3 regions of the Phytobacter diazotrophicus genome follow, and region 3 is predicted to be linked to each of the others. Evidence: predicted binding sites of a transcription regulator. Region 3 holds the regulator's gene; each other region holds the start of a gene.

Region 1 (10,947 bases), 1.2 Mb from region 3:
ATTGGTGGCCAGCGCCTGCGCCGGGGTCATCCCGGCGGCCAGTAATGCAGGTACGGTCAGTAAACCGCCGCCGCCAGCTAACGCATCAATGAATCCCGCCAGCGTGGCGACCACAAAAAGCACCACCAGAAGCAGTGGCGACACCATAAATATCTCTTGAAATGCATCCATTACAATACGTGCTCATCCAGTAATGCCTGACAGGAAGCAGGCAGCGGCGGTGGTGTCGTCTTCTCAGGAGTCGTAGAAGGTTTGGCCGGTTTGAACCAGCTTTGCAATTCCGCGCCACAGCCGTCGCCATCCGGCGGCAAAGGCTGATCCTGGCACTCAAGGCTATCTGCCGGGCAGCGCAAACGGACATGCATATGCGCGCGATGCTGGAACCAGGGACGCACTTTCCGCAGCCAGTCGCGGTCTATACCAGCATCCAGACATAACTGCTGCTTAATGGCCGGGTTGACGAAAATGCGCGTGACGTCGTTATCCTTCGCCGCCAGCTTAATCAGGCTGGTAATTTCGGGTTTCCATAATGACGACACCACCTGCTTGCCATCGCTGGAAACCAAATCCAGCGCCTGCGGTTTTAACAATTGCGCGGAGCTCCAGCGTGCTTTCGGCAGTTGCAGGAAAATGTCCACATCCAGCCCCGTCTGGTGGCTGGCGTGACCGCCGTTAAAGCGCCCGCCGGCTGGCATGCCCATATCCCCCACCAGCACCGTTCCCAGCCCCAGGTTATGTACCTGATTACCCAGACGCTGAATAAACAGAATCAGGTCCGGATGACCAAAGTAGCGTCGCTGATCGGTACGCATGACCTGGTAGCTATCGGATTGCAGCGGCAGTTCATGCGCGCCAACAATACAGCCATTCGAGAAAGCACCGATCGATTGCGGTGTGCCCGCAACCGGATGGGTAATTTTCTGCCAGGGCGTTGCCGCCTGGCAGGTCAGCGTTGCGAAAAACGCCAGTAGCGCAATTGCAATTCGTTTCATTGTTTACCAGCGAGGAATAGTGGTCGTCACATCGCCATTCTGCGCGCGCTGACGCATAAAATGGTCCATCAGCACAATGGCCAGCATCGCTTCGGCGATCGGCACCGCACGAATACCGACACACGGGTCGTGACGCCCTTTGGTAATCATCTCTACTTCTTCGCCAAAGCGATTAATCGTACGTCCCGAAACGGTAATGCTTGAGGTCGGTTTCAGCGCGATATGGGTAACGATTTGCTGCCCACTGCTGATACCGCCCAGAATGCCGCCCGCGTGGTTGCTCTGAAAACCGTCTTTCGTAATTTCATCGCGATTCTGGCTGCCGCGCAGGTTGACCACGCCAAAACCGTCGCCAATCTCCACGCCTTTAACCGCGTTGATGCTCATCATCGCATGGGCGATATCGGCATCCAGACGATCAAAGACCGGCTCACCGAGGCCTGCCGGAACGCCGTCCGCCACAACGGTGACTTTCGCCCCGATGGAGTCGCCCTCTTTTTTGAGCCCACGCATCAGTTCGTCCAGCGCGTCGATTTTGTCCGGGTCCGGGCAGAAGAACGGATTTTGTTCAACCTGATCCCAGTCTTTCATCGCCAGCGGAATGTCGCCCATCTGGGTCAGACAGCCACGGATCACGATGCCGAATTTATGGGCGAGGAATTTCTTGGCTATCGCCCCTGCCGCCACACGCATTGCGGTTTCACGCGCCGAGGAACGGCCACCGCCACGATAGTCGCGCAGGCCATATTTCTGCTCGTACGTGTAATCAGCGTGGCCCGGACGGAAGACGTCTTTGATTGCGCTGTAATCCTGAGAGCGCTGATCGGTATTTTCAATCAGCAGGCCGATGCTGGTGCCGGTGGTCACGCCCTCAAACACGCCGGAGAGAATTTTTACCTGATCCGGTTCGCGGCGTTGGGTGGTATAGCGCGAGGTGCCGGGGCGGCGTCGGTCCAGGTCATGCTGGAGGTCGGCTTCGGTCAGTGGAATGCCCGGCGGTACGCCATCGACGATGCAGCCCAGCGCAATGCCGTGCGATTCGCCGAAGGTCGTTACGCGAAAGAGTTGTCCAATAGTGTTTCCTGCCATTACGGCTCCGTTGTCGTCGTTATGTTGTTAGCGTTTTAATCTTTATAGATGCTGAAATGTTCCTGCGCGGCCAGCAACTGCGCTTTGGTCAGCATGAAGACACCGTCACCGCCATTATCAAATTCAAGCCAGGTGAACGGAACATCCGGATATTGTTCCATCAGATGTACCATGCTGTTGCCCACTTCACAAATCAGCACACCATTGTCGGTGAGGTAATCAGGGGCGCAAGCCAGAATGCGACGCGTCAGTTTCAGGCCATCGCTACCAGACGCCAGCCCGAGTTCCGGCTCATGGCGATATTCTGACGGCAGATCAGACATATCCTCTTCATCAACGTACGGCGGGTTGGTCACAATCAGGTCGTACTGCACTTTCGGCAGGTCGCGGAACAGGTCGGAACGAATCGGCGTGACGTGATGAATCAGGCCGTGGTCTTCAATGTTGTGTTCTGTTACCGCCAGCGCATCCGGGGAGATGTCTACCGCGTCCACTTCCGCTTCCGGGAAGGCGTAAGCGCAGGCAATGGCGATACAGCCGCTGCCGGTACACATATCCAGAATGTGCTGCGGCTGTGCGTCGATAAGCCCGGCAAAGTGGTTATTGATCAGCTCACCAATCGGTGAACGCGGCACCAGCACGCGTTCATCAACGTAAAACTCGTGGCCGCAGAACCAGGCTTTATTGGTGAGGTAGGCAACCGGGATACGTTCATTGACGCGACGAATGACTCGCTCAACGATACGGTGACGCTCGCTGGAGGTCAGCCGCGCATTGCGCATCTCTTCCGGGATATCCAGCGGCAGGTAAAGGGTAGGCAACACCAGTTGTACGGCTTCATCCCACGGGTTATCGGTGCCGTGGCCGTACCAGATGTTTGCCGCGCTAAATCGGCTTACCGACCAGCGCAACATGTCCTGAATGGTATGCAGTTCACTTACTGCCTCATCAACGAAAATTTTATCCATCTTATCCTCCAGGACACGCTCGCAAGAAATTCGGCGGCTAGTTTGCCATGAAGACGGCGATAAATCAGCATTGTCGCTTCGCGTCGCGGCCTAAAAATGCATTTTGCTGAACAGCAGGGAGCGAGTCGGGTACACTAAAAGAAATAAAAGATGAGATGCGCAGATGAAAAAGAAACCATCGCTTAGCGAGGAGGAGCAGACGCTGTTCCGACAATTAATGACCGGCACGCGTCAAATAAAGCAGGATACGGTAGTCCACCGCCCGACACGGAAAAAAATCAGTGAAGTCCCGGTGAAGCGCCTGTTGTCGGAGCAGGCTGATAACAGCCACTATTTCTCTGATGAATTTCAGCCATTGCTGAACACCGAAGGGCCGGTGAAGTATGTGCGCGACGATGTCAGCCATTTTGAACTAAAGAAGATCCGCCGCGGTGACTATTCCCCGGATCTGTTTCTCGACCTGCACGGCTTAACGCAGCTACAGGCCAAACAGGAGCTGGGGGCGCTGATCGCCGCCTGCCGACGCGAACACGTTTTTTGTGCCTGCGTCATGCACGGGCACGGTAAACATATTCTCAAGCAGCAGACACCGCTCTGGCTGGCACAACATCCGCATGTTATGGCGTTTCACCAGGCCCCCAAAGAGTACGGTGGAGATGCGGCAATACTGGTGTTGATTGAAGTCGAAGAGTGGCAGCCGCCTGAGCTTCCCTGAACGCAACGGACGCGCAGAAACGTAAAAAGCCGCACAAGTGCGGCTTTTTTTCACGGTCCGGCGAATCAGATTGCTTTTGGCATTCTCAGGTTGCAGGGACTCATTTGCCAGTTGTAAACACCTTTACCGCTCTCATCCAGCGTCACGCTGGCAATCGCGGAAGTAGTGAACATTGGCGGTGTTTCACCCGGGCAAAGCTCGGACACCAGATACCCCACCAACGGCAGGTGAGAAATCACCAGCACAGAGGAAGTACCTTCATTTGCCAGCGCCTGGAGATAGGCGCTGACCAGGCCAACATCACCACAAGGGGTCAGTTCGGGCAGGACATCCACGTTGTCTGGCAGGTTCATGCATCCACCTACCTCGTTTAGCGTCTGTTCAGCACGAAGAAACGGGCTGACCAGAACACGTTCGACATCCACTTTTTGACCTTTCAGCCAGGTTGCCATCTGACGAGATTCATCACAACCACAAGGGGTTAAGGGACGAACTGAGTCGCTGGCTGCATCGAGGGCTGCATCGCCGTGACGCATGATAAAAACTTGCATATTGCACCGCTTTTGTTAACCAGAAGCATTAACACTCCCCGCGTGAACAGTTCCATTACGACAGGAAATATCAATGGCCGGGCATTGTGCCTGATCCATTCGATGAATGAAACGCTGTTTTTTACCTCAATGGCGTAAGTATAGTCAATGACTGTTTACAAAATAACCATTTCCGCTTCATTCAACGCCGGATTTACCCTTTTTTGACCTTAACTTACAAAATCAGTTTCCTGCTTGTCCCAAAACTTTTCGCCCTGCTCAGCCATTTGTAACAAAAGCTGACAAGGTGCAAAACGTTCCCCATAAAGCGAAGCCAGGCGCTGCAGAGTTGCGACAATATCACCCGCGCCAAGGGTATCCATATAGCGGAACGGGCCGCCCAGGAAAGGCGGAAAACCGATGCCAAACACCGCGCCAATATCACCATCGCGCGGGCTGCGAATCACCTTCTCGGCGAAACAGCGTGCGGCCTCGTTAAGCATCATCATGACGCATCGTTCGGCAATCTGTTCTGCCGATAATTTGCCTGTGCCAGATGCCCCCACAAGCGGGTAAATTGCCGGGTCAGGCTGTTTGTTGCTTTTACGCCCTTTCTTACCGTAAAGATAGAAACCGCGCTCATTTTTTCTGCCTTTGCGATCGTCATTCAATATTGCAGAAACGACGCTTGCAGGGGCACTAAAACGATCACCGTAAGCGGCCTCCAGTACAGGGATAATTTTAGTCCCGGTGTCGATGCCCACTTCATCCAAAAGTTGGATTGGGCCGACAGGAAAGCCAAATTTTACCAGCGCCTTATCGATATTCTCGATACGTTCCCCTTCGCTCAGGAGCCGCATCGCTTCGCTCATATAAGGCGCCAGAATGCGGTTCACGTAAAAACCCGCTTTGTCCGCCACGACGATCGGCGTTTTGCCCTGCTTCTTAGCCAGTTTCACCACTGTTGAAATAGTTTGTTCGTCGGTACCGGCATGGGGAATGACTTCCACCAATGGCATCTTCTCAACCGGGCTAAAAAAATGTAATCCGATAATATTCCCAGGACGTGCAGCCCTGGCCGCAATATCACCGATCGGCAATGACGACGTATTGGAGGCAAAAATGGTCTGCGGCGCACACTGCGCTTCAATCTCCGCCACCATCTGTTGCTTAAGAGTCAAATCTTCGAATACGGCCTCTATCACCACATCCCGATGGGAAAAACCGCTGTAGTCCGTCGTACCGGAAATGCGCGCCATTTGCGCATCACGCTCAGCAGATTTGAGATGGCGGCGACGCACCTTTTTATCAAGCTGTTCCCAGCTATATTTCAGCGCGTGGTTAATGCCTTTCGGATTAATATCTTTTATGCGAACCGGGAGATTACCCTTCACTGCCGTCACGTAGGCGATTCCACCGCCCATTAACCCACCGCCGAGAACACCAACGGAGCGCAGCGGACCGGCGGCAACCGGGCTGCCGGGGTCTTTTTTCACCTCAGTGCTGGCAAAGAAAATATGCCGCAGCGCCTGCGATTGCGGGGTCATTGCCAGTTGACCAAACGCGCGTGCCTCAGCGTCATAACCACTGCTACTGCCCTGGCTTAAGCCCGTTTCGATAACATTCAGAATACGGGTCGTCGCGGGGTAGTTACCCTGGGTTTTTTGCTCGGTTTTTTTCGCGACCATGCGGAATAACAGCGCGCGAACCAGCGGCCCGGCCAACAGACGTTCACGTACCGGCAGGCTGCGGCTGGCAGGACGGCCCTGCGCGGCAAGCTCTGTGGCAGCATCCAGCAAAATGGACACCGGCACGACATCATCAACCAGCCCGGCTTTTAACGCCTGGCGCGCGCGCAGTTGCTTACCGGTCAGGATCATATCCAGTGCAGTGCTTACTCCGACCAGACGCGGCAGTCGCTGGGTGCCACCGGAACCAGGCAGCAGACCAAGCTGCACTTCGGGCAGCCCCAGAACCGTCTTCACATCATCTGTACAAATTCGGCGATGGCAGGCTAATGCCAGTTCCAGACCGCCGCCAAGGCATGGGCCATGAATGGCGGCGATCACCGGGATCGACAGTGCGTGGATCTCGGCCATGATCTGCTGCCCCTGGCGCGCCAGATCTTCGGCCTCTTTGGCCGTTTTGCAGCGATCGATCATGTTGATATCCGCCCCGGCGATAAAATTATCCGGTTTTGCGGAAATGAACACCACGCCGCGAATCTGTTTGTTTTCGCGAATTTGTTTAAGGATGGCGCGTACCTGACTGCCAAACTCCGCCTTTAGCGTGTTCATCTTTTCGCCGGGAACATCAATACTGACAACGGCAACATTGTCCGGGCGTACAACGAGGGTAAATGCTGAGGTCATGTCCATTATTCGGCCTCCAGAACCATAGCTGCGCCAAGCCCGCCTGCGGCACAGGCGGTGACCAGACCAAATCCGCCGCCGCGTCTGCGCAGTTCATGCAAGGTTTGGGTGATCATTCGCGCGCCGGTTGCCGCAAACGGATGCCCGTAAGCAATTGAGCCCCCCAGCACGTTGAATTTGCTGTCATCCACCTCACCCGTTGCCTGCGACCGGCCCAACACATCGCGGGCAAAACGCTCGCTGGCCATCAGTTTCAGGTTGGTCAGGGTTTGCGAGGCAAAAGCTTCGTGCATATCCAGTAAGGTTAAATCCGCCATCGTCAGCCCTGCTCTGTCGAGTGCCAGCGGCGTCGCCCAGGCGGGTCCCAGCAGCATGTCCTGCTGCACGTCAATGGCGGTGAATGCATAGCTTCGCAGGTATCCCAGAGGCTGCAAACCCAGCTCTTTCGCCCGCGATTCGGTCATCAGGATCACCGCTGCCGCGCCGTCGGTAAGGGGAGTACTGTTCGCCGCGGTCACAGTGCCGTGTCGACGATCAAAGGCCGGACGCAGTTTGGCGTAATCCGCGAGGCTGGAATTTTGCCGTACATTATTGTCCTGGGTTATCGGATCGCGAAAAGGTGGCGCATAGGCGGTCATCACTTCATCTGCCAGCTTTCCTTCAGCCCAGGCCTGCGCCGCAAACTGGTGAGAACGGTGGGCCAGCGCATCCTGCTCTTGACGCGTGATGCCATAGGTTTTCGCCATCTGCTCTGCGGTATCGCCCATGCGTAAACCGGTAGAATATTCAGCTACCGCAGGCGGCACCGGCAGTAAATCACGCAGCCGTAAACGGGAGAAGAGTTTTAATTTTTGCCCTGTGCTGCGCGCTTTGTTGGCATCAACCAGCACGCGAGCCAGTTTTTTGCTCACGCCGATTGGCAACACTGATGAGGAGTCAGCACCACCCGCGATACCTGCACGAATCGTCCCCGCCATCAGGCTTTCGGCAACGTTTGCCACCGCCTGAAAACTGGTGGCACAGGCGCGGCTGACGCTGTAGGCATCGGTATGCACACTCATGCCCGTTCCCAGCACGATTTCTCGCGCGATATTCGGCGCTTCCGGCATTTGCACCACCTGGCCAAAGACCAGTTGCTCAATGATTTCCGGCGGGATTTCGCTACGGGCAAGGAGTTCGCCCACCACCATTTTGCCGAGATCGATAGCCGGGACACCGTGGAAAACCGTTGCCTGACGGGCAAATGGCGTACGTAATCCACTGACAATGGCGATGCGGTCGCCCTGACGGGTGACAAGCGGTAATGCCTGACTCATAACACTCCCCTGTTAACAGCATGATGCACTAGTGGTCGGACCTGATAACAGTCTTAACTAATTATTTACATTTAGCCAATGGGGGAAAGAAAAAAGTGGGAGGTAAAACACAGAGATGATTGAAAAAACGCTCCCGCAGGTGCAGGAGCGCAGGCAGGAAGATTAACGCAGACCCAACTGGAAAATCAGGGTTTCCGCTTCGCAAGCAAAAACAAAATCGATATCCAGACGCACGCCGCCATCAACCTCAGTGAACGTTGAGGTGATCTGGCAAGGATCTGACTCTACGCCACGTGCGCGCGCCGTCAGCGCAGCCAGCGTCTCTTCTGCATCGGTGCGGTTTGTGAACACACGGCTATACGAGGCGGTGCAATCGGAGTTGTCCATGATGGTACCAACATCCATACAGCAGCAAACCGGGGTTTCATCAGCACTGCATTTACTCATTGTGATTTCCTCTGAATTCGCACCCAAGGTGCCAAATAAACGTTGTGCACATTTTACCCCCCTCAATAACGTGTCTCCAGTTGATAATTTGAGGAAGCGCCCTAAGTGACCGAAATCACACTTAAAAATGATCCAGAACAAAAACCACCCATTATCATTAGCAACGCTGGCCGTAATTTTGCCACGCAGATCCCGTTTCGAAGATCACAATTGAAAAATTTTATATACAAGCTTGCAACATTTACTCTGGTCCGACCTATACTCTCGCCACTGGTCTGATTTCTCTGAAGTACCGCAGACCCTACACTTCGCGCTCCTGTTACACCACGTAACATAGTTTAAATAAAAATAACCGGATGAGGTTTTGGTCATGAGCCATAAAAACCTGTTTACCAAATCTGCACTCGCAGTTGCAGTGGCAATCGTCTCCACCCAGGCCTGGTCCGCAGGCTTCCAGCTCAACGAGTTTTCTTCTTCTGGTCTTGGCCGCGCCTATTCCGGCGAAGGCGCTATTGCAGATGATGCAGGCAACGTCAGCCGCAACCCGGCGCTGATCATGATGTTTGACCGTCCGACGTTCTCCGCTGGTGCTATTTTCGTTGACCCAGGTGTTGATATTTCAGGCACGTCACCGACAGGTGCCAGCCTCGATTCGAAAAATATTGCGCCAACAGCATGGGTTCCTAACATGCACTTCGTCGCGCCAATTAATGATCAGTTTGGCTGGGGCGCGTCGGTTACCTCTAATTACGGTCTGGCAACCGAGTTTAATAACAGTTATGCCGCAGGCGCATACGCGGGCAAAACAGATCTGGAAACCCTGAACCTGAACCTGAGCGGTGCTTATCGTCTGAATAATCACTGGAGTTTCGGTCTGGGCTTTGATGCGGTGTATGCCAAAGCGAAGATCGAGCGCTACGCAGGTGACCTGGGCAAAGTCGTTGCTGGTTCAGGCGCGTTACCACCGATCCCAGGCCTTGCACAGCAGGTTGCAGGTATCCCGGCAAATACTCAGATAGCTTATCTGAAAGGTGATGAGTGGGGCTTCGGCTGGAACGCCGGTATCCTTTATGAACTCGATAAAAACAACCGTTACGGCTTAACCTACCGTTCTGAGGTGAAAGTCGACTTTGATGGCGATTACAAGAGCAGTCTGCCTTCGGCCTATAACCAGATCCTCGGCAACTTCGGCCTGCCAATGGGCACCAATGGCAGCACCACTGGCGGTTCTCTGACCCTCAACCTGCCGGAAATGTGGGAAATCTCAGGCTATAACCGCGTTGCGCCGCAATGGGCTATTCACTACAGCATGGCCTATACCAGTTGGAGCCAGTTCCAGGAGCTGAAAGCGACAAACAGCAACGGTCAGACTCTGTTCTATAAAGACGAAAGCTTTAAAGACTCTTACCGTATCGCGCTGGGTACTACCTACTATATGGACGATAACTGGACCTTCCGTACCGGTATCGCCTTTGATGACAGCCCGGTTCCGGCCGACAAACGTTCTATCTCCATTCCGGACCAGGACCGTTTCTGGCTGAGCGCAGGTACCACTTATGCGTTTAACAAAGATGCGTCTGTGGACGTCGGCGTGTCTTATATGCACGGTCAGAAAGTGAGCTTCCAGGAAGGACCGTACAAATTCACATCAGAAGGTCGTGCGTGGCTGTACGGCGCGAACTTTAACTACGCGTTCTGATTTATTGCAGGCATAAAAAAGGTGAGCTTCGCGCTCACCTTTTTTCGTTTATTCGGAGTCGATATCTTTGAGGTCACCCTGAATCGCCTGGGCGTTCGGGTTTTCCTGCGGTTTGAGCTTACCGCCGTTGGCGATAAAGTCATGACGCTGGAAGTAGGCTTCACGCACCATGATGTAAGGGTCGGAAGACTGACGCAGCAGACCGTCGGAATCGAGCAACTGCGCGCGGGTTTCAATACCTTCCACCGTCCATTTACCAACCGACAGCGGCCAGGTCAGCCAGGACAGCACCGGATAGAGCGTATCCGCCATGTCGCCGCCATCTTCACGAAGCGTAAAGCTGCCGTAGAATGGCAACTGCATGTACGGCCCGTAGCCAACGCCATAATGCCCCAGCGTGCTGCCAAAACGGTGCGGTTCAACGCGCTGCAGTTTCGGGTTCGACATCCCTGCAACATCCATCAGGCCACCCATACCCAGCAAGGTGTTGAGGAAGAAGCGTGTAAAGTGAACCATACCCTGATAGGGATCGCCCTGCAGGAAGTAGTTCACCATGATGGCCGGTTCTTCAAGGTTGCTGGTGAAATTGCTCAGGCCGTTACGCGCGGGCTGCGGCACATAATCACGCCATGCCACCGCAACAGGACGCACAACATACGGGTCCAGGACATTAAAGTTGAAGTTGTACATGGTGCGGTTAAATCCTTCCAGTGGATCTGAACGCCCCTGCGTGTCTCCTGAACTGGCGCAGCCCGCCAACAGTGTGGTTGCCAGCGCAATCGCCGACACACGAAATTTCATAGGTGTCTCCCTGAAGAA
Region 2 (10,947 bases), 1.3 Mb from region 3:
TAAGCTGGGCAGTGACCAGGTGCAGCGCGATAAATCCGGCTTCATCTTCTGGTAATTCCACGCCCAGGCGTCTTGCGATGATTGCCCGCGCCTCTTGCCCAATCTGGAACTCTTTGGGATAGAGACGGCGTATCTCCCACAACAGAACATTGCGAATCACCTGCCCTGTTTTCAGCCGTTCAATGGCAAAAAAGCAGTGGTCTGTCAGAGTGATATAGAGGCTATCTTGCAACTTCCCCAGCCGACCGCGCGCCAGTTCAATAATGCGATCGCAGGCGGTCATCACCTCAAGCGGGATCTGATTGAGCAACTCGCTTAAGCGTCTGACCAGTTCGTCACTTTGCAGGGCAAAAATCTTCTCGATTTTGCTGTCATCCAGCTCATCGCCGGTACGTTTCTGGAACGCGAGCCCCCGGCCCATAACGACCTGCTCGTGTTGTTGTTCATCCAGCACGACCACCACATTATTATTAAGTATTTTGGCGATTTTCATCCGAACCCCAGAAACAAAAAAACCTGACTTCCGGCAAATGCCAGAACATCAGGTTTAGCCTGCTTACGCAGTAACAATCCGAAGGAAACTTTATCAGGTTGCTTCATTCACTCAATCAATGCCACACAAAAACGTGACTATGATCGCAGAGTTTACGCTTTCAGCGCCTGAATCGCGCGGGCTATGTCCGGCGAACTCTTAAGGGTACGAATCTGCTCGAACAGCGTAATCGCTTCGGCATACTCTTTGCGCAGATAGCCCAGCCACTGTTTGATTCGCGCCACATGATACATCCCGGTATCACCCTGCTTTTCCAGCCGCGTGTATTTTTGCAACAGCGCAACAACCTCGGGCCAGGGCATACGCGGCGCGTTTTCTTTGACAACCCGGCTCAGGTTGGGGACGTTCAGCGCGCCACGACCAATCATTACCGCATCGCAGCCGGTTGCTGCCATGCAGTCCTGCGCGCTCTGCCAGTCCCAGATCTCGCCATTCGCGACAACCGGAATGCTAAGACGCTGGCGAATCTCACCAATGGCCTGCCAGTTAATACGCTCAGCTTTATAGCCGTCTTCTTTTGTTCGTCCGTGAACCACCAGCTCAGAAGCGCCGGCCTGCTGAACGGCATCGGCAATTTCAAACTGTCGTGCGCCGCTATCCCAACCCAGACGCACTTTTACCGTTACCGGCAGATGAGCGGGCACGGCTTCGCGCATGGCTTTCGCCCCGCGATAAATCAGCTCAGGGTCTTTGAGCAACGTTGCCCCGCCGCCGCTGCCATTCACCAGCTTCGACGGACAGCCGCAGTTGAGATCGACGCCCCACGAACCTAACTCCACCGCACGAGCCGCGTTTTCCGCCAGCCACTCGGGGTATTGCCCCAGTAGTTGTACGCGAACCAGCGTACCGGAGGGGGTGCGACTTTGATGATGCAGTTCAGGGCAGATGCGGTAAAACGATTTCGCCGGCAACAGTTGGTCAACCACCCGCACAAACTCGGTGATACAGTGATCGTAGTCGTTAACCTCGGTCAGCAGCTCGCGCACCAGCGAATCGAGCACACCTTCCATCGGCGCCAGTAATACACGCATACATTGCCCCTGAAAAAATGAGGCGACATAGTAGCGCCTCTGACACAGGGAAGAAAGTGTGTTTCAAAACGCTGCTGCATCAGGCCGAGCGAGGGTAAGCATTTGTGATCGGAAGGCTCGAACTCCCCTCACCCAGCGTGCGCTGCATAATAACAATATCCAGCCAGCGACCATGTTTAAAACCGACATTGTTCAGCGTCCCTGTCAGGGTAAAACCCGCCTGCTGATGCAGGCGCAGCGACCCCACATTTTCACTGTTGCCAACAACGGCAATAAGCTGGCGATAGCCGTGATTTTCCGCCCATTCAATGGCTTTCGCCAATAACGCTTTGCCTGCTCCGCGCTGGCGAAATTGTTCATCAATATAGATAGAATCCTCCAGCGTGTAGCGGTAGGCATAACGCGTGCGATAGTGTGAGAGGTAGCAATAGCCTTTCACGATCCCCTCTTCAAGGATGACAAACCACGGCAATCCGGCGCTGCGAGTCTTGTTCAAACGCGCCAGCATTTCCTCTCTGTCAGGCGCAGCGGTTTCAAATGAGGCGCTGCCATTCACCACGTGCCAGGCGTATATTTGCTGCATTGCGCTAATATGTTGTTCTTCTGCTTCGATAATTTCCATTGTCCGGCTCCTGCTCAGGTGTGTTGACAGGCTAGCCGTAACGCATAAGTACAGACATAGTGCTGCGCTTATTACCTGTATAAGGAAAACTTTGGATGGCACACCTCAGTCTCGATCAATTGACGACCTACAGGCTGGTCATCAGCCGTCGCAGCTTTACCGCTGCCGCCGAAGCGCTGGGGATCTCGCAACCTGCGGTCAGTTTGCAGATGCGCCAGTTGGAGACCGCGCTGCAAACCCGCCTGATTGAACGCACCGGTCGCGGCGTTCGCCCGACACCGGCAGGGCTGACATTACTGGCCCACTGCGAAGAAATCGAAAAAGCCGTTAGCGCTGCCGTGCAGTCTGTTGCTATGCATAAACTCGATATCAGCGGCACGGTGACGCTTGGCACTGGCGCCACGGTTTGTATTCATTTATTACCTGCCATATTGCAACAGCTACGCAAAGAGTATCCTCAGCTCTCGGTTGGCGTCAGAACCGGCAATACGCAGGATATTGTCCGGGGCGTGGAGGAGAACAGTATCGACATCGGCCTTGTTACCCTGCCCGCCACCAGCAGAAATCTGGATGTAACGCCAGTCCTGGTCGATGAATTTGTCTCTATTACGGCGAAACCGCCCGAGGGCGAGTCTGGTATAGAGACAGCGCAACTGCCGCTGATCGTTTTTGCTTCCGGTAGCAGTACGCGCCAGCTTATTGACGGCTGGTTTCAGCGTGCCGGTAAGAATGTCTCGCCAGTGATGGAGCTTGGCAGTATTGAGGCGATAAAACGGATGGTGCGCGCAGGGCTTGGTTACAGCATTGTGCCGCGGATGTCAGTAACGCAGGCAGAGGATTGCGCTGGCTTAACTGTTCAGCCGCTGGTCCCTGCGCTGCATCGCACGCTTGGGCTGATTATGCGCCAGGACAAAGTCGTGAATCGCGCAATGCGCGAAGTGATCCACAGCATTCAGGCGATCCCCTCCGCAGAGCATAAAGACAGCGCGTAATCCAGGAACAACAATCTTGTGGTGATGCCCGACGTTCCAGAATGGAATGTTTGGTATGCTCAGAATTCATGATGTGATCGGTAGCACATTTCCGGCTTTAATTGTATGATGAATGCGTTTCATCAAGGGTATACACCATGAGTAAATCACTGAACATTGTCTGGCAGTACCTTCGCGCATTTGTCCTGATATACGCTTGTTTATACGCAGGAATTTATATTTCATCACTGCTGCCTATTACGATTCCCGGCAGCATTATCGGCATGTTAATTATGTTTGTCCTATTGGCCCTGCAAATTCTGCCCGCCAAATGGGTCAATCCCGGTTGCTACGTGCTGATACGCTACATGGCGCTACTGTTTGTGCCGATCGGCGTAGGCGTAATGCAATATTACGACATTCTGCGCGCACAGTTTGGGCCGATAGTGGTCTCCTGTGCCGTCAGTACGGTGATTGTCTTTCTCGTGGTGAGCTGGAGTACGCATCTGATCCACGGCGAGCGTAAAGTCGTTGGCGAGAAGGGAAGTGAAAAATGATGGCATATATCTGGTGGTCGCTTCCGCTCACGCTGGCGGTCTTTTTTGCTGCACGTAAGCTCTCCGCACGTTACAAGATGGCGCTGCTAAATCCGTTGCTGATTGCGATGGTGGTCATTATCCCGTTCCTGCTGGTCACCGGTATCCCCTATGACCACTACTTCCAGGGCAGCAAAATCCTTAATGATTTATTGCAGCCTGCCGTGGTTGCCCTGGCGTTTCCGCTTTATGAGCAGTTGCACCAGATTCGCGCGCGCTGGAAATCCATCATCACTATCTGCTTTTTTGGCAGTATCGTGGCGATGGCGAGCGGCGCCGGTATTGCACTGATGTTGGGGGCATCGCCAGAGATTGCCGCGTCCATTCTGCCTAAATCGGTCACCACGCCGATTGCTATGGCGGTTGGCGGCAGCATTGGCGGTATTCCGGCAATTAGCGCAGTCTGTGTGATTTTTGTCGGCGTCCTGGGCGCGGTCTTCGGCCATACCATGCTGAATGCCATGCGTATCCACACAAAATCAGCACGTGGCCTGGCGATGGGCACCGCGTCGCACGCCCTGGGTACCGCGCGTTGTGCAGAGCTGGATTATCAGGAAGGGGCCTTTAGCTCACTGGCGCTGGTCATTTGTGGGATTATTACGTCATTGATTGCGCCATTCCTGTTCCCGGTAATCCTCGCGATAGCGGGCTAAAATTTGCGATGCGTCGCGCATTTTTAATTTGAATTGCATACGTTGCATATACAGCGAGATGTTGATCACATATAAAGGCTAAAACGGCCCTTACACTACGATCCCAATACATTGTTATGAGGCAACGCCATGCATTCACGTTTTCACACTGCGTTTCCGACCCTTGCGGAGAATTTACAGGCCGCACTGGCGCCGCTGCTGGCGGACGCGGATTTTCCCGCGATGTTAAACGCAGAACAGGTAGCGACTCTGCTTAACGCCACAGGGATGGACGAAGACGCGTTGGCTTTCGCTCTGTTACCGTTAGCAGCAGCCTGCGCACGTACTGAGCTTTCGCACTTTAACGTCGGCGCGATTGCCCGCGGCGTCAGCGGCACCTGGTATTTCGGCAGCAATATGGAATTCCCTGGCGCCACCATGCAGCAAACCGTCCATGCAGAGCAGAGTGCCATTAGCCACGCCTGGCAGCGCGGTGAAAAGGCGCTGGCCTCCATCACCGTTAATTACACCCCCTGCGGTCACTGTCGTCAGTTTATGAATGAACTGAACAGCGGCCTGACGCTACGTATTAACTTACCGGGGCGTGCGCCGCATACCCTGGGCGATTATCTGCCAGACGCGTTCGGTCCGAAGGATCTTGAGATTAAAACCCTGTTACTTGATGCTCAGGACCACGGGTTTGCCCTCAGCGGAGACGCGCTTTCTCAGGCGGCTATCGCAGCGGCCAACAAAAGCCATACGCCGTATACACAGTCACCGTCTGGTGTGGCTATTGAGTGTCGCAATGGGCGCATTTTCAGCGGCAGCTATGCGGAAAATGCCGCATTCAACCCGACATTGCCACCACTCCAGGGCGCGCTGAATCTGATGAGCCTGGCCGGGTTCGACTATCCGGATATGCAGCGTGCAGTACTCGCCGAAAAAGCCGATGCCCCTCTCACCCAATGGGACGCGACTGTCGCCACGTTGCGCGCTCTGGGTTGCCAGAACGTTGAGCGCGTTTTGCTCGACTGACCAGTCAACTGCGGGCATTTTGTCCGCAGTGATGAAAAACCCCGCAATTGAACGCCCGTTTCTTGCGATTGCCGAACGGGTAAAGTAGCCTTGAGTGAAATTTAATCCTGTATCGAGTTTGTCCGCATGCTAAAGCGCTTTGTATACAGCCTGTTGGTCCTTATCGGCTTACTGCTGTTGACTGCGCTCGGCTTAGACCGCTGGATAAGCTGGAAAACCGCACCCTACATCTACGATGACCTGCAGGATTTACCCTGGCGTCAGGTAGGGGTGGTGCTGGGCACCGCAAAATATTACCGCACTGGCGTGATTAATCAGTATTACCGCTATCGTATTCAGGGCGCGCTGAATGCCTACAACAGCGGCAAAGTGAATTATCTGCTGCTAAGCGGCGATAACGCTCTGCAAAGTTATAATGAGCCGATGACCATGCGTAAGGACCTGATTGCCGCTGGCGTTGACCCTTCTGATATCGTGCTGGACTACGCAGGATTTCGCACACTCGACTCGATTGTTCGTACTCGTAAGGTTTTCGATACCAACGATTTTATTATTATCACTCAGCGCTTTCATTGCGAACGTGCACTTTTTATTGCCCAGCATATGGGCATCCAGGCGCAATGTTATGCTGTCCCTTCGCCGAAAAATATGTGGAGCGTACGCATACGTGAATTTGGCGCACGTCTGGGGACGCTCGCTGATTTATATCTGTTCAAACGTGAACCCCGTTTCTTAGGCCCGCTGGAACCTATTCCTTCATTGCAGGAAGTACCCGACGATGCGCAGGGCTACCCGGCGGTGACCGTCGAGCAGCTACTTGATTTAGACAAGAAAAATAACTAGATATCTCTCTACCCCACATCAAAACACGGATACACCACGTGCAGGTATTTTGGCAGGTCGAAGTAGCGAATAATTGCGCGCCATAAATTCTTGATGGTCGATATAGACTTGTCCTTGCTTATTCAGTGTCCAAAGCCCTGAGAGGGCATTAAATGGCAATGTGATTTCGCCACCGGGCGTCGAGACAATATACTCACCAGTACGTAAGTAACCCGCATAACATTCAATACGTAACTGCGATCTATTTTGTATTGAAAATTCAATTTTACTGAATCCAGTGGGGATAACAGTATAATACCAGGCAGGCAAATTAGTTATTTTAAGATCACCAAAATCGGCAACAACAGTATTATCGCGTAGTAGCTGCACGGATTTTAAATGGAAGTGAACAGAGGTTTGTTTTTCGTGCGGCGGGTGATCAACTTTAAAATACACAACATTCATAGGCGCTCCAGTTCAGCATCACAATGGATTGCTCACCTATACTATATAGCGTAAAAAGCATGTAATACGCCAACATTAAGAATTGACTTAAGCGTTAACGTAGCGGTACTTAACTATTATGTAGTAAAATTAACAAATAAAAATAGTAAGATACCTAATAACTGGCAGCAGGCTGTAATGATCTACAGCTGCTGCAATGTTAATCATTTATAAACTGAGGAATATCAGGCAACTTTTTCTTCGTACTTATGCAGACTAACCTGGAGATCGTAAATGAGGCTTTTAACCTTCTCCGGCGTCAGACTAAAAAACTGCGACTCGAACGTTGAACCGCCCGGCGCATAAGGGGAAGTACTGTAACCAAAACGAATAACCACGCCATTCAAATCTTCCACTGCTCCCACCTGCCATCCATTAACGGGAAATGCAGGAAATGCTGATTCATTGTTCATCCTAATCTCCTTGTGAATGTTGTGACTCAAACAGCGTAGCACCGAAATGCAAAAATTAACAATAAAGAATAGGTGAACTTTTAATGTAAAAATGAATTTGTTATTCCATCCGCAATATCGTCGCGCTTATTAATTACCAGCCTAAGTAAATTCTGAATATATGTTATTCAACAGGGAGTTATCAGTTAACAGTTTGTTACCCTCATGTTCAAAAAATGGACAAACGAAAGATATATCCTTGACGAATCGTTTGATAGAAATAGCCGCTTCGCTAGTTTTATCTTTTACAAAAAATAAGAAAAATAGCGCGTTCCGTTTGTATAAAAATTAAAAAAAACGTTTCGTTATTTCTGTTCTGATAGCGCGAATGAATATTAAGGTCTACCTTAAAATTCTGGTTTACAAAAGAGGAAAATAATTATGTCACCTGCGGATAAGAAACATCTTCATTACCCACGGCCTCCTTTCCCGGCACAGCCGCAACAGCCGCCGGGGTTGGCTTCCGAGATGAAACCTATTCCCGATCATGGGGAAACAAGTTATATCGGTTCCGGAAGGCTGGCAGGTAAGCGTGCATTAATTACCGGTGGTGATTCAGGTATTGGTCGTGCCGTTGCTATTGCTTTTGCCCGTGAAGGGGCTGACGTGGCGATTAATTATTTACCTGAGGAGCAATCCGATGCCGAAGCGGTGATCGCATTAATCGCCGCAGAAGGACGAAAAGCAGTCGCGTTACCTGGCGATGTTCGTGATGAAGCATTTTGCCAGCAACTCGTCGCAAGCGCCGTCCGGGAACTGGGAGGACTGGAGATTCTGGTCAACAATGCCGGACGCCAACAGTACTGCGAATCCATTGAGGATCTGACCACCGAAGCGTTTGATGCAACCTTCAAAACGAACGTGTATGCGCCGTTCTGGATAACCAAAGCAGCCATCCCTCATTTGCAGGAAGGGGCGGTGATTATCAATACCACCTCGGTTCAGGCTTATCAGCCCAGCCCTATTCTGCTGGACTATGCGCAAACCAAAGCCTGTGGAGTCGCATTTACCAAAGCATTGGCACAGCAACTTGGCGCCAAAGGTATTCGCGTCAACGCCGTCGCACCAGGGCCATACTGGACAGTGCTGCAATCAAGTGGCGGCCAACCCGAGGAAAAAGTGAAACAGTTTGGCGCATCCGCACCGCTTGGCCGCCCGGGTCAACCCGTGGAGATTGCCCCATTGTATGTGCTGTTTGCCTCGGATGAGAGTTCCTACTCTTCTGGTCAGGTCTGGTGTTCTGACGGCGGAACGGGAACGCTCTAAAACCTGTGGCAGGCTACGGCCTGCCATGCCTGTTGTGGTTACGCTTGTTTTTCATCGGGTAATAATTTTCTTATTACACGTTCAACCTCACACGGTTTCGCTTACATTTCTCATTTTTCCGCGCGTTGCGCCCTGCTCCGTTTTTGCCCCGGATATCCAAACCGAACCTATAGCACTCACCGGGATCGCCAACGGTAAACGGGAAGACATCCTCAGCGACCTTTAGTCAGCTTGATGAAAAGACAGGTCATTTTCCTGCGCTATCGCCAATCCTTGTTACGCTTGATCTACGCACTTATTTATGGCGGCAGATGGCCGCCATACTTATGACCAGGAGAAAAGATGAAGAACGAATCGTACTCTCATCCACCGCGTCATGATGGCTATGCGGGACTGGGCGATTACGCCGCCATTGGCGATGGCCGCTCGGTGGCGTTAATCGCCCCCGACGGCGCAATTGACTGGTGGTGCGCCCCCAATATGGACTCCCCACCGCTCTTTGATCGCATTCTTGACGCCAGCAGCGGTGGTTATTTTCAGATTGAGCCCATCAGCGATTATCGCGTTGATCGCCGCTACCGGGAAAACAGCAATGTGCTGGAAACCTTTTATGAGACAGCATCCGGTTGTGTGATGTTGACTGAATCCCTCAATAGCAATTACGCCGGACGCCTGCCCTGGTGTGAACTGGCAAGACGCGTCGAAGGCATTAAAGGCGAAGTCGAACTGAGAGTGATCTTTGTGCCGGGAACGGCGGCCTGTACCCGCTCTCCCTGGATTCAGAACACCAATAAAGGCCAGGTTATCCATATTGGCGATTTAATGGCGATGCTGCGGACCTCGGACGATGTCACCGTCACCCATTTCGATGACCACGCGATAGAGGGAACCGTTGTCGCCCGCGAAGGTGTGCGGTCACTGGTGGCGTTGCTGGTCAGCCATAAAGAGCCGCTCGCCGTACCCTCTCTTGAAAAAATTGACGGTCATATTGATATCTCCGACCACGTCTGGCAGTTATGGTGCGAAAGCCTGACCTATAAAGGCATGTTCCCTGAGCACGTGACGCGTTCGGCGCTGGCGCTAAAGTTCCTGCTCTATTCCCCGACCGGCGCCCTGGCGGCGGCACCGACCACATCGTTGCCGGAAGGCATCGGCGGCGAGAAAAACTATGACTACCGCTACGCCTGGACACGAGATGCCTGCATGATCATCCGCGCTTTTACCGTTATCGGCGCGCTGGAAGAGTGCAAGGCGGCCTTCTCGTGGCTTACCAACACCATCCTGCGTCATGACGGCAAAGTCCGCGTCTGTTATACCCTTGATGGCGGCATCGTTCCGGCGGAAAGCTACCCGCCATTAAGCGGCTATAAGAACTCACGCCCGGTGCGTATAGGCAATAACGCACGTGACCAGCAACAGCTCAGTATGTATGGCGATCTGCTGGCTACCGCCCTGCTGTTTGTCCGCGCCGGACACGTGCTGGATCTCACCACCGCCCGGCTGCTCGCCTCGCTGGCGAATACCTGCGCCGATATCTGGAAGCAGGCGGACTCCGGCATCTGGGAACTGCACGACCTGCAACACTATACCCACTCTAAAATCACCTGCTGGATAACGCTGGATATTGCCGCCCATCTGGCGCGCGAGGGGCACCTGGAGGCAACCTGGGTGGCCCGCTGGGATCGTGAAAAAGCGCGTATCGAGGCGTGGGTCGAGACGCATTGCTGGTCGGAGAAAAAGCAGGCGTATACCTTTTATGCCGGCAGCGAGCGGCTCGACGCCTCGCTCTGTCTTGCCTGGCATTATGGTAAGCACTGTAATCCGCAGCGCATGCGTTCAACCCTCAACGCCATTATGGACGAACTGGGGCATGGCGAACCCATGCTCTATCGCTACAGCGGTGTCGAGCAGGAGGAGAGCACTTTTGTCGCCTGTTCGTTCTGGATGGTGGAGGCGCTCGCGGAGATGGGGGATAAAACCCGCGCCCGGCACTGTATGGACACCATCCTTAAGACGCTCTGCGATAAGGGCAATGTGGAGACGTTTAATGAGATGTTCGATGTGCGTAGCGGCGAATGGCGCGGCAACGTGCCGCAGGGGTTGAGTCATCTGGCGCTGATTTGCGCCGCCGATGCGCTATCAAGGTAAGGCAATCCCGGATTCGGCATTAAAACACCTTATCCGGATTTGCTGCAAAAAGTAGTCAGAGCCCGGATACGGCAACGCCGCATCCGGGTTCTGATTGTTATTTCTTACGCGCGTATTTCAGGGAGTCCAGCGCCACCGCGAAGATGATGATGCCGCCCTTAATGATGTACTGCCAGTACGGGTTGATACCGATATAGGTCAGACCGTAGTTGATAACGGTGAAGATGATTACACCGGTCACCACGCCCAGAACAGTACCTACCCCGCCGCTAAAGGAGACGCCGCCTACCACGCACGCTGCGATAGCATCAAGTT
Region 3 (10,947 bases):
CCGACTGGACTGGCGTGGCGTCGACCCGGAAAACTGGAGTAAAGCGAACCAGGCCGGGGCGATGGGTGACCTAAAACCGCTGTGCGAGATCTTCGGCAAAGTGGTAAGCGAAGCCGTCGAAACTGAGTAGAATAGGGCGGCTTAAAATGATGAGGCCGCCATGATCCTGCTTATTGATAATTACGACTCTTTTACCTGGAACCTGTATCAGTACTTTTGCGAACTGGGGGCTCAGGTCGAGGTCAGGCGTAATGATGAGATCACCCTGGCGGATATTGCGATTATGGCCCCCAAAAAGATCGTGATATCCCCAGGCCCCTGCACGCCGGATGAATCGGGTATCTCTCTGGAGGTTATTCGCCACTATGCTGGCTCGTTGCCGATTCTCGGCGTCTGCCTCGGTCACCAGGCCATCGCCCAGGTCTTTGGCGCCCGCATTATCCGGGCGCAACAGGTTATGCACGGGAAAACCTCTCCGATAACCCATACCGGGCTGGGCGTTTTTCGCGGCCTGAATAATCCGTTAACCGTCACGCGCTACCACTCTTTGTTGATCGATCCGCCTTCATTACCGGATTGCTTTGAGGTGACCGCCTGGAGCGAGACGCAAGAGATCATGGGGATTCGCCATCGTCAGTGGGATCTGGAAGGCGTGCAGTTTCACCCGGAAAGTATTCTTAGCGAGCAGGGACATGCGTTATTGAATAACTTTTTGCATCGCGCCGATTTTTAGTTGCCATTGAGTGATTTTTTATGCATATTTCGTGATTATATTTTCACTTCTACTTCTTGTTTAAAAAGGGTGGGGTTACATGGCAACTCAGCAGGGTGCAATCACGCGCGCAACATTTGACGAAGTCATTCTACCAATTTTCGCACCGGCCGAATTTATTCCGGTGAAAGGAAAAGGTAGCCGCGTGTGGGATCAGCAGGGTAAAGAGTACGTTGATTTTGCGGGTGGTATCGCCGTTACCGCGCTGGGGCATTGCCATCCGGCGCTGGTGGAAGCGTTAAAAACACAGGGCGAAACGCTGTGGCATATCAGCAACGTGTTTACGAATGAACCCGCACTACGCCTGGCGCGTAAGCTGATCGACGCCACCTTCGCCGAGCGCGTGGTGTTTATGAACTCCGGCACCGAGGCTAACGAAACGGCATTCAAACTGGCGCGTTATTATGCATCTACCCGCCACAGTCCGCATAAAACCAAAATCATCGCTTTCCACAACGCGTTCCATGGCCGTTCGCTGTTCACCGTGACCGTGGGCGGTCAGCCGAAATACTCGGACGGCTTCGGCCCGAAACCGGCGGATATCATTCATGTGCCCTATAACGACCTGCATGCGGTAAAAGCGGTCATGGACGATCATACCTGTGCGGTCGTGGTTGAACCGATTCAGGGGGAAGGCGGGGTGACGGCGGCAACGCCAGAGTTTTTACAGGGCTTGCGTGAGCTGTGCGATGAACACAAAGCGCTGCTGGTGTTTGATGAAGTGCAGTGTGGAATGGGGCGCAGCGGCGATCTCTTCGCCTACATGCACTATGGTGTCACCCCCGATATCCTGACCAGCGCCAAAGCGCTCGGCGGTGGTTTCCCGGTAAGCGCCATGCTCACCACTCAGGAGATCGCCAGCGCGTTCCATCCGGGGTCCCACGGTTCAACCTACGGCGGTAACCCGTTGGCCTGTGCTGTTGCTGGTGCGGCATTCGACATCATTAATACGCCAGAGGTCTTAAATGGCGTCAATGCGAAACGCGAACTGTTCGTTAAGCATCTTGAAGACATTAACGCGCAGTACGACCTGTTCAGCGAAATTCGCGGCATGGGTCTGTTGGTTGGCGCGGAACTGAAACCGCAGTACAAAGGCCGTGCGCGTGATTTCCTCTACGCGGCGGCAAATGAAGGGCTGATGGTGCTTAATGCCGGTCCTGACGTAATGCGTTTTGCGCCGTCGCTTATCATTGAAGAGAACGATATCGCAGAAGGTATGCTGCGCTTTGCCAAAGCAGTAGCCAAAGTGGTTAACCCTTAAGAGCGCAAGCGGCGATTTAACCAGATGCCGTGATGTGGGCGCTGACGCCATGCCACCGACGAAATGGTGTGCATGGTGTTCAGATGCCCCAGTATCCGTTGCAGATGTTGCTCCAGCGTGCTCATTGGGCCATGCGTCATGCTCTCCGGCGCCTCCAGAATATTCACATCTCCTGAACTTCCCGGACCATCATACTCCAGCCGTTGCTGACAACGTTGCAGGGCAATTTCGCAGGACTGCAGGTAACGCTGGGCCAGGTCCGGCGTGAGCATGGTGTGCTCCCGCGCCAGCGTGGTCATTGCATTAATATGTTCGACAATAAACTGACTGTGCGTGACCCACAGCTTCATGTCTGCCAGATAACGCGTATCAAAACCCGGCTCCTGCATGGCCTGATTAAGCGAGTTAAAGAGCGCGTTATGCGCCTGGTTTACCCGCATGCGCTGCCAGGCCAGCGGCGTCGCCTGGGGATCATCGCTCAGGATCAGCCGAATGGCATCCTGGTAAGTTTCCAGCGCGTCATGAGCATTTTTTCGCAACAGACCACTTTGCCATTGAGGCCACAGCCAGACCATGCCACCAAAAGCAATCAGGCAGCCGATCAACGTATCGATAAGACGGGCAACAATAAACTGGTCGCCATTCAGTGTAAGCAACTGGAGCGTATAGACTGCGGTGAGGGTAAAACCCACCATCGCCCAGCCGTAGCTTTTGCGGATAATCAGATAGCTAACCAGCGTGACGATCAGCATCGCGGTGAGCGTGAAGCCTTCCGGTACGTGGTAGTGCAGCGTCGCGCCGGCAATGATCAGCCCGGCCATGGTGCCTGCCGCCCGGTGCAGGATGCGCACGCGTGTCGCCCCATAACCGTTTTGCGTAACAAACATCACCGTCATCATGATCCAGTAAGGTTTAGGCAGATGGAGCGCGCTACCCATCAGGCTGGCAATACTGAGCATGACGCTAATGCGTGCCGCATTACGTAAGGCGGAGGATTTCAACGACAGATAACTTTTGAGGGCCGGGATCAGGGGCAAACGGCGCTGCTTCTCCGCCATCAGATCACGGACATAGAGCGGGCGCTGGGTACGCAAAACCCGGGCTATCTGACTGAAATGCCAGGCGCAAAACTGCCCAACCGGGTTATCCGGGTGCTGGCGGGCAATTTTCTCCAGCGCGCCAATCTGTTTATCCATATTGAAGCGTTTGGGGTAGCGGTGATAAAGAATATCATCGGCTATGACCCGTAACCGCGCGGCAACGGTTTGCGCATTCCAGCGGATAACTTCCTCGGCATGGCTGCGTTCGACCAGCTCCTGCACTTCCTGCGGTTGGTGGAGACTGACGGCAATATGTTCCTGTAAGTCCAGCGCCACCTGGAAGACGCGGCGTAACCGCTTGTAGTCGTTGTTGTTATTTGCCGCCAGCATATGCAGTTGTTGGTAACACTGGCTAATCATATCCACCGCCTTTTGCTGGCGTGCCAGGAGTGGCGGAAGAGCTTTTTCTGGATCGACGTGCTGCGTCAGTAAACTGTATTTCGCTTCGCAATAGTCTGCCAGTTGGCGATACAGCAGGCTCAAGGATTCACGCAGCGGTTGCTCTCGCCACAACCAGAACCAGAAGGCGTTAAATGCGCCGTACCACAGGGTACCCAGCCCATAAATCAGCAACGGCTCCCAGATGGGCATGTTACCGGCGAGGCTGAGAGTAAAGATGGCGGCAATGAGCGAGGCGGGTAGAAGCCGCCCGTGTAATGCGCTGATTTCTGCTGTGACGCCGAGCAAGAGCGTTAATCCGCTCAGAATCAGCGGTAGCGGAATATTTTGCGTCAGTAATAGCTGTACCGTGAGGCTACTGCCCGCAAAGAGCGTGCCGCCGATAATGACGCGTTTGAAGAAACGTTTATGCAGAGTATCCAGACCGGCAATATTGCAGCAGGCGGGAACGAGAGAAAACAGCAGACCAAGATCGAGACGACCCGCGATCAGACCCACGGTCACAGGGAGGCATAACACCAGCGTTTGTCGCAGTGCATAGTTGATTTCGGGGTGATAAATCAGCCTGCGCCACATGGGGAAGAGAGACAAAAACGGCGCATCGTTAAGGGCGATGCGCCGCTTGAGAATTAACGTGTACCGTACACGACAATGGTTTTACCGTGTGCGGAGATCAGGTTTTGATCTTCCAGCATTTTCAGGATACGGCCGACGGTTTCGCGGGAACAGCCAACGATCTGACCAATTTCCTGGCGGGTAATTTTAATTTGCATACCGTCCGGGTGGGTCATTGCATCCGGTTGTTTCGCCAGATTCAGCAGCGTCTGTGCGATACGGCCCGTTACATCAAGGAAGGCGAGGTTACCGACTTTTTCCGAGGTGACCTGCAGGCGACGCGCCATCTGGGAAGACAAACGCATCAGAATATCCGGGTTCACCTGAATTAACTGGCGGAATTTTTTGTAGGAGATTTCGGCCACTTCACAAGCGGTTTTAGCGCGTACCCATGCACTGCGCTCCTGACCCTCTTCGAACAGACCCAGTTCACCGATAAAATCTCCCTGGTTAAGGTAAGAGAGGATCATCTCTTTACCTTCTTCATCCTTGATTAGCACAGCCACTGAGCCTTTGACGATGTAATACAACGTTTCCGCTTTTTCACCCTGGTGAATCAGCGTGCTCTTCGACGGGTACTTATGAATGTGGCAATGAGACAAGAACCATTCGAGAGTCGGGTCTGTTTGCGGTTTGCCAAGCACCATGCGCGGTTATCCTCTGTTATAAGCTGGCTCCAGACGCTGGATTCACATATCGCGTCCGGGGTTGCAATCTATCTTCCCCATACCTGGGAAGTGGACCGTCAGACATGCCTGCGGCCTGTAATATGTGATGTCCTCTGCATACATGCATAACGTCAATGTATCACTGTAGCATCGTGATTGTTTTAGCATAGCTTTTAACGCCTGTCTCCTGGTGTCTCGCTTCAGCTTGACGCAGGTCGCCTTCCGTTGCGAGTTTTCTTATGTGCGCGTAATCTGTAAAGAAAATTGTAACTCCGGAGTGAATTAAAAATGCAAGCTCGTGTGAAATGGGTAGAAGGTTTAACGTTCCTTGGCGAGTCTGCGTCCGGGCACCAGATCCTGATGGATGGTAACTCAGGCGACAAAGCCCCAAGCCCGATGGAAATGGTGCTGATGGCCGCAGGGGGATGCAGCGCTATCGATGTTGTCTCTATTCTGCAAAAAGGCCGCCACGATGTGAAAGATTGCGAAGTGAAGCTGACATCAGAGCGTCGTGAAGAGGCTCCGCGTCTGTTTACGCATATCAATTTGCACTTTATCGTGACCGGCAAAGAGCTAAAAGAGGCGGCGGTATCGCGCGCGGTGGATCTCTCTGCCGAGAAGTATTGCTCCGTGGCATTAATGCTGGAGAAAGCGGTGAAAATCACGCATTCATATGAGGTGATTGAGGCCTGAGAACACAGGTCGGATAAGCGTCGCGTATCCGACACATTCCCCGGTGGCGCTGCGTTTACCGGGGCTTCAGAGGGAGGCAGAAGTTGTGTCGGCTGGAGGCCTATTGAATCTTCTTCCCTTCCATCAGCCGTTGGACCAGCGGTGTCATGATCAGCTCCATTGCTAACCCCATTTTGCCGCCAGGCACCACGAGCGTATTCATGTGTGAAATGAACGAACCCTGCAACATCGCCAGCAACCAGGGATAGTCGATCCCTTCAAGATTACGAAAATGAATCACCACAAAGCTCTCATCGAGCGATGGGATCACTTTGGCGGCGAACGGGTTGGAGGTATCCACCGTCGGCACGCGCTGGAAATTAATATGGGTGCGGGAAAATTGTGGGGTGATGAAATTGATGTAGTCTTCCATCGATCGAACCACCGAGTCCATCACTGCCTCACGGGAATGACCGCGCTCGCTGGTATCGCGTACCAGCTTTTGCATCCACTCGAGATTGACGATGGGCACCACGCCTACCAGCAGATCGACGTGGCGGGCGACATCGTGCTGGGGCGTCACCACGCCGCCGTGTAACCCTTCATAAAACAGCACATCCGTTGGCTCCGGCAGGGGCTGCCAGGGGGTGAACGTACCGGGAACCTGGTTCCAGGGAACGGCTTCATCGTAGGTGTGCAGATATTTTCGTGCCTGGCCTGTGCCGGTTTGTCCGTACTCAATAAACGTTTGTTCCAGCAGGCCGAAGTCATTCGCTTCCGGGCCAAAATAGCTGATATGTCGACCTAAATCGCGGGCTTTACGAATTGCCATGTCCATTTCAGGGCGGGTATAGCGATGAAAACTGTCACCTTCAACCTCGGCGGCATGCAAATTCAGTTGAGCAAAGATTTTGCGAAACGCGAGGCTGGTGGTGGTGGTTCCCGCACCGCTGGAACCTGTTACGGCAATAACCGGATGTTTAGCGGACATAGCAGCTCCCTGAGTAAACCATTGTTGTAGACGAAGCCAGCCGCCAGTGAGTTACTCGCGAAACTGCGAGCGCGGCATAATGTTGACGGTTTCGTGCAGTTCTGACCACACCAGTACGGCTTCACCGTTTTTAAGTTGCCGTCTCACATCGGCGACCTTTTGTTCGAGTGAGCGCTCATGTTCACCATAATCGGTGCCTTCACGCAAGACAAAGCTTTCAATCAGGCTGTCGAGCGTCTCAGGCGCCAGGTCCTGCCAGGGAATAATCATTTAGCTTTCCAGATAAGTTTGCAGCCAGTCGGGGATACGTTTCTCAAGCCACATTTCCGGGTGGAGTAACGTGCCGCCCACAAACCCCACGTGACCGCCATGTTCGGTGAGTTGATATTCTACCGACGGCGGTAATGTCTGCGTATCGGGGATCACATTTTGATCCATAAAGGGGTCATCTTTAGCATGGATGATCAGCGTCGGTTTGCTGATTTTATTCAGCAGCGGCATGGCGCTGCACTGGCGGTAATAGTCAATCGCATCGGCAAAACCATGGATACGCGCCGTAATCGCATCATCAAAATCGCGCAGACGACGCAGACGTTTCAATTGCCGTAAATCAATGGGTAAGGAACCCGGATAGGCTTTTAATTTGCGCGACGCATTGGCTTTCAGCAGGTTGAGCAGATAGTGCTGATACACCCGTGAAAAGCCGGTTTCGATATGGGCGCTGCATGCTTCCAGGACAAAGGGGGCAGAGACAATGACCGCAGCATCCAGGGGTACGCGATTTTCCTCTTTAGCCAGCAGGCAGGCCAGCATATTGCCGCCCAGCGAATAGCCCACCGCCGCGGTAGGGGCCTGGCCAAACTCCCGTTGCAGCCAGTGCAAAAACCAGGTGCCGTCTTCGGTTTCGCCAGAGTGATAAATGCGGTTAAGGCGGTTAGGTTCACCGCTGCAGCCACGGAAATGCATCACCACGCCCAGCCAGCCGCGCGCTTTTGCTGCTTCTATCAGACCATGAGCATAGGGGCTGTGCAGGCTGCCTTCCAGCCCGTGGAAGACCACCAGCCGTGGTTTATGTTTTGCCAGTTCAGGGTCTTCGCTCCAGGCGAGATCCACAAAATCGCCATCGGGCAATTCCAGGCGCTGCCAGGTCGGCGTAAAGCCCAGTTTCCGGCGGATCAGTCGCGGGAGCATGGTCTGGAAATGCGGATTGCTTCCGCCGCGCAGTGGGCGGAACGCAGAGTTATCAGCAGCCATTTCCGAGAGTCGTGAAGGTGTAATTTCAGCCATAGTAAAGAACAATAGAATCAAGAATGGGACAACTATAGCTGCTCGATGTTGCGCCGTTTTTTCATTTCGCGGGACATCGTGCAGGCCATACTAGTCCGTCAGTAAATTTCGGGAAAAGAGATGAATATCGACACCCGGCTTACGTCGCCACAAGCGTGCTTTTCGCGCACCTGTCGCTACGCTCTCGCCTGTCTCTTCAAACATGCCTGAGGCCTCAAATCGGCGAATCAGGCTTTTTCGCTGGATAGGCTGGCCGAGGATAATCTCCGTCGCCTCCTGCAATTGTGTCTGGGTAAAGGTATCAGGCAGACAATACACTGGCAGTAAAGAGTACATTGTTTTCTGTCGTAACCGTTGTAGCGCCGTCTGAATTATCTCCCGGTGATCGAAGGCCAGGTCGATATCATCCAGCCCGGTTACGGGCATCCATTTGGCATCGCTGACGCTCGCGATATGCGGCGCGCAGGCTACCCAGGAGATTAACGCATACCAAGCGATGGTCAGACTCCAGCCACGGGGATCGCGTTTTGCCCCGGAAAACGTATCCAGTTGCTCCAGCCAGGAAGGGGAGACGCCCGTTTTTTCTGTCAGCTTACGTAATGCCGTGGCTCGCGTGGATTCATCTTTTTCCATATCGATAAACCCGCCAGGCAGACCCCAACGCCCCCGTTGAGGGTGACTCGCTCGTTTCACCAGCAAAACGCGAAGCGCCTGCTCATGCAGCGTGAACAGCACACTGTCTACCGTCACCAGGGGGGAAGGGAACCGGCTGGCATCATAAGAATCCAGATACTCTGCTTCGCTGATCATCGCTTACTCGGCTTATTAAACACGCCACAAGTTTATCAGCCCACCCAATGGCGGCAAGCTAACTTTTATACCCTTAAATATCAATTGATTAACTTTTTATTTGCGCGATAGGAAAAAAATCCCTTGCCAATAAATGTCTCATAGACACTATTATAAGTGTCTTAGGGACATTAATTAATGGTGAGGTGAATTATGACCAGCAGAATCGCGTTAGCACTTGATAATCAACCCGTTGAAATCGAACGAGGTGTCTTTCCCGACGGCGCGGTATGGCTGAAAGTCATCGGTGAACTGCCACGTTTTGCTCAGGTCATGCGGGTTCGCGTTGCCGCCATGCGCGATATGAACGATTTCATGCTGTTAGCCCAACTGGTTGATGCGGTGCGTCATGTTACGGACATCGCCGTAAGCCATCTTGAACTGGCATGGCTGCCCTGGGCGCGCCAGGACCGACACATGGTTAACGGCGACAGTTTTGCGCTCAAAGTATTCGCTAACCAGTTGAACACACTGAACTTCAACAAAGTTTATCTGCTGGATCCGCACAGTGATGCGGCAGCGGCGGCCATCAACAATAGCGTGGTGATTGCGCAGGAAACCTGCCTGATGAAAAGCGAAAACCTGCGTCAGGCGATAAGCACAGGCAAATTGATGCTTGTAGCGCCCGATGCCGGGGCATTGAAGAAAATTCATAACGTAGCCAAAGCCAGTGGGGCGCGGGACTATGCCATCCTCACGAAAGAGCGTGATGTTGCAACGGGTAACCTGACCGGTTTTTCCCTCGTCTCCGGTAATGTGGCAGGCAAAGACGTGCTCATTGTGGATGACCTTTGCGATGCGGGCGGTACCTTTATCGGCTCTGCTCAGGTACTACGTGATGCCGGCGCGCGCAGCGTGAGTTTATATGTAACCCACGGCGTGTTTTCTAAAGGGGTCGGGAACCTGCTGAACAATGGTATTGACGCCATTTATACCACTACTTCTTTTGCCTCTTCTGAGCTTCGCGAACCTCGCGTTGAGCTTATCGACATCGACACTATTTTTTGTGCTTAAGGGAGATAACACCATGAAAATGAACCCCATCCTGGCTATCGACGGTTATAAAGTTTCCCACCGCGCGCAGTACCCGCAAGGGACCACGCAGGTGTACTCCAACTTTACGCCGCGCAGCGATCGCTTTTTCTCATCTCCCATGGCAGACGGCAAGCTGGTGTTCTTTGGTCTGCAGGGGTTTTTACAGTGGTTTATGGTCGATTTGTTCAACGATGCCTTTTTTGCCCGCCCACAAGAAGACGTGGTTAATGAATACAAAGCGGTGATGGACAGCTACCTGGGCAAAGACGCCGTGCCGGTTGACCACATTCGCGCACTGCACAATTTGGGTTATCTGCCTCTGCACATTAAATCCCTTGATGAGGGCAGCAAAGTGCCCATGAAAGTGCCGGTGCTGACCATCACCAATACCCGTGATGAGTTCTTCTGGCTGGTGAATTATCTTGAGACGGTGCTCTCCGCTGAATTGTGGAAAGCCTCCACCAACGCCACCATTGCGCACCACTACCGTAAAGTCTGTGAACAGTGGGCGGTAAAAACCTGCAGCGATATGTCACATCTTGATTTCCAGTGCCACGACTTTTCCTTCCGTGGCATGGCGGGTCTCCAGGACACTATGCAGGCCGGTGCCGGGCACCTGCTGAGTTTTAAAGGTACCGACAGCATTCCGTCACTGCTCTACGCCCGTGACCACTACACCGCTGGTGAGGACTATTTTATTGGCGCGAGCATTCCGGCCACCGAGCATAGCGTGATGTGCATGGGCGAGAAGGAACAAGAAATTGAAACCTTCCGTCGTTTGATAGTCGATCTCTATCCGCAGGGCTTTGTCTCAATCGTCTCGGATACCTGGGATTACTGGCGGGTAATGACGGAATACACCCGTGAACTGAAACAGATAATCCTTAATCGTGAAGGGCGCGTCGTGTTCCGCCCGGACAGCGGTGACCCGGTTGAGATCCTGTGTGGTACCGGGGCGGATGATGATACCCGCAACACGCGCACCCCGGAGGAGAAAGGTTCTGTGGAAGTGCTATGGGAGATCTTCGGCGGCACCGTGAATGAGAAGGGCTACAAGGTACTCGACCCGCATGTTGGTCTGATTTATGGCGACTCCATTACCCTTGCGCGGGCAGATGAAATCCTGCGTCGCCTGGAAGCCAAAGGTTTTGCCAGCTCAAACGTTGTCTTCGGGGTGGGATCATTTACCTATCAGTACAACACACGCGATACGTTTGGTTTTGCGATGAAAGCGACATGGGGCGCGGTTAACGGCGAAGGGCGGATGATCTTCAAAGAGCCGAAAACTGACAGCGGCC

What was found. Region 3 encodes CRP, which controls carbon source genes, mostly activating them, when cyclic AMP is high. Its sites were predicted from a motif close to ATGTGANNNNNNTCACAT; they were not measured.
Region 1: ACS0RQ_RS07825 (YfcZ/YiiS family protein) is a predicted target of CRP. The motif match lies at 8,533-8,550, and genes of this name have one in related genera.
Region 2: cdd (cytidine deaminase) is a predicted target of CRP. The motif match lies at 4,480-4,497, and genes of this name have one in related genera.

The regions. Positions count from the first base shown of each region.
Region 1 is NZ_CM125428.1:1,616,918-1,627,864, reverse strand. It holds gene ACS0RQ_RS07865 (sulfite exporter TauE/SafE family protein) at 1-171, opposite strand, end outside; gene mepA (penicillin-insensitive murein endopeptidase) at 171-992, opposite strand; gene aroC (chorismate synthase) at 996-2,081, opposite strand; gene prmB (50S ribosomal protein L3 N(5)-glutamine methyltransferase) at 2,117-3,049, opposite strand; gene smrB (endonuclease SmrB) at 3,213-3,764, shown strand; gene sixA (phosphohistidine phosphatase SixA) at 3,830-4,315, opposite strand; gene fadJ (fatty acid oxidation complex subunit alpha FadJ) at 4,525-6,672, opposite strand; gene fadI (acetyl-CoA C-acyltransferase FadI) at 6,672-7,982, opposite strand; gene ACS0RQ_RS07825 (YfcZ/YiiS family protein) at 8,145-8,429, opposite strand; gene fadL (long-chain fatty acid transporter FadL) at 8,800-10,128, shown strand; gene mlaA (phospholipid-binding lipoprotein MlaA) at 10,177-10,929, opposite strand.
Region 2 is NZ_CM125428.1:1,795,805-1,806,751, reverse strand. It holds gene bglG (transcriptional antiterminator BglG) at 1-493, opposite strand, end outside; gene dusC (tRNA dihydrouridine(16) synthase DusC) at 646-1,584, opposite strand; gene ACS0RQ_RS08660 (GNAT family N-acetyltransferase) at 1,664-2,206, opposite strand; gene ACS0RQ_RS08655 (LysR family transcriptional regulator) at 2,302-3,198, shown strand; gene ACS0RQ_RS08650 (CidA/LrgA family protein) at 3,336-3,734, shown strand; gene ACS0RQ_RS08645 (CidB/LrgB family autolysis modulator) at 3,731-4,426, shown strand; gene cdd (cytidine deaminase) at 4,556-5,440, shown strand; gene sanA (outer membrane permeability protein SanA) at 5,567-6,283, shown strand; gene ACS0RQ_RS08630 (hypothetical protein) at 6,302-6,727, opposite strand; gene ACS0RQ_RS08625 (BssS family protein) at 6,952-7,179, opposite strand; gene ACS0RQ_RS08620 (SDR family oxidoreductase) at 7,600-8,484, shown strand; gene ACS0RQ_RS08615 (glycoside hydrolase family 15 protein) at 8,827-10,632, shown strand; gene mglC (galactose/methyl galactoside ABC transporter permease MglC) at 10,730-10,947, opposite strand, start outside.
Region 3 is NZ_CM125428.1:453,641-464,587, forward strand. It holds gene ACS0RQ_RS02075 (putative adenosine monophosphate-protein transferase Fic) at 1-130, shown strand, start outside; gene pabA (aminodeoxychorismate synthase component 2) at 161-733, shown strand; gene argD (bifunctional acetylornithine/succinyldiaminopimelate transaminase) at 813-2,033, shown strand; gene ACS0RQ_RS02090 (YccS/YhfK family putative transporter) at 2,030-4,108, opposite strand; gene crp (cAMP-activated global transcriptional regulator CRP) at 4,162-4,794, opposite strand; gene ACS0RQ_RS02100 (OsmC family protein) at 5,104-5,508, shown strand; gene ACS0RQ_RS02105 (phosphoribulokinase) at 5,609-6,478, opposite strand; gene ACS0RQ_RS02110 (YheU family protein) at 6,530-6,748, opposite strand; gene ACS0RQ_RS02115 (hydrolase) at 6,749-7,732, opposite strand; gene ACS0RQ_RS02120 (NUDIX hydrolase) at 7,856-8,575, opposite strand; gene prs (ribose-phosphate diphosphokinase) at 8,768-9,628, shown strand; gene ACS0RQ_RS02130 (nicotinate phosphoribosyltransferase) at 9,642-10,947, shown strand, end outside.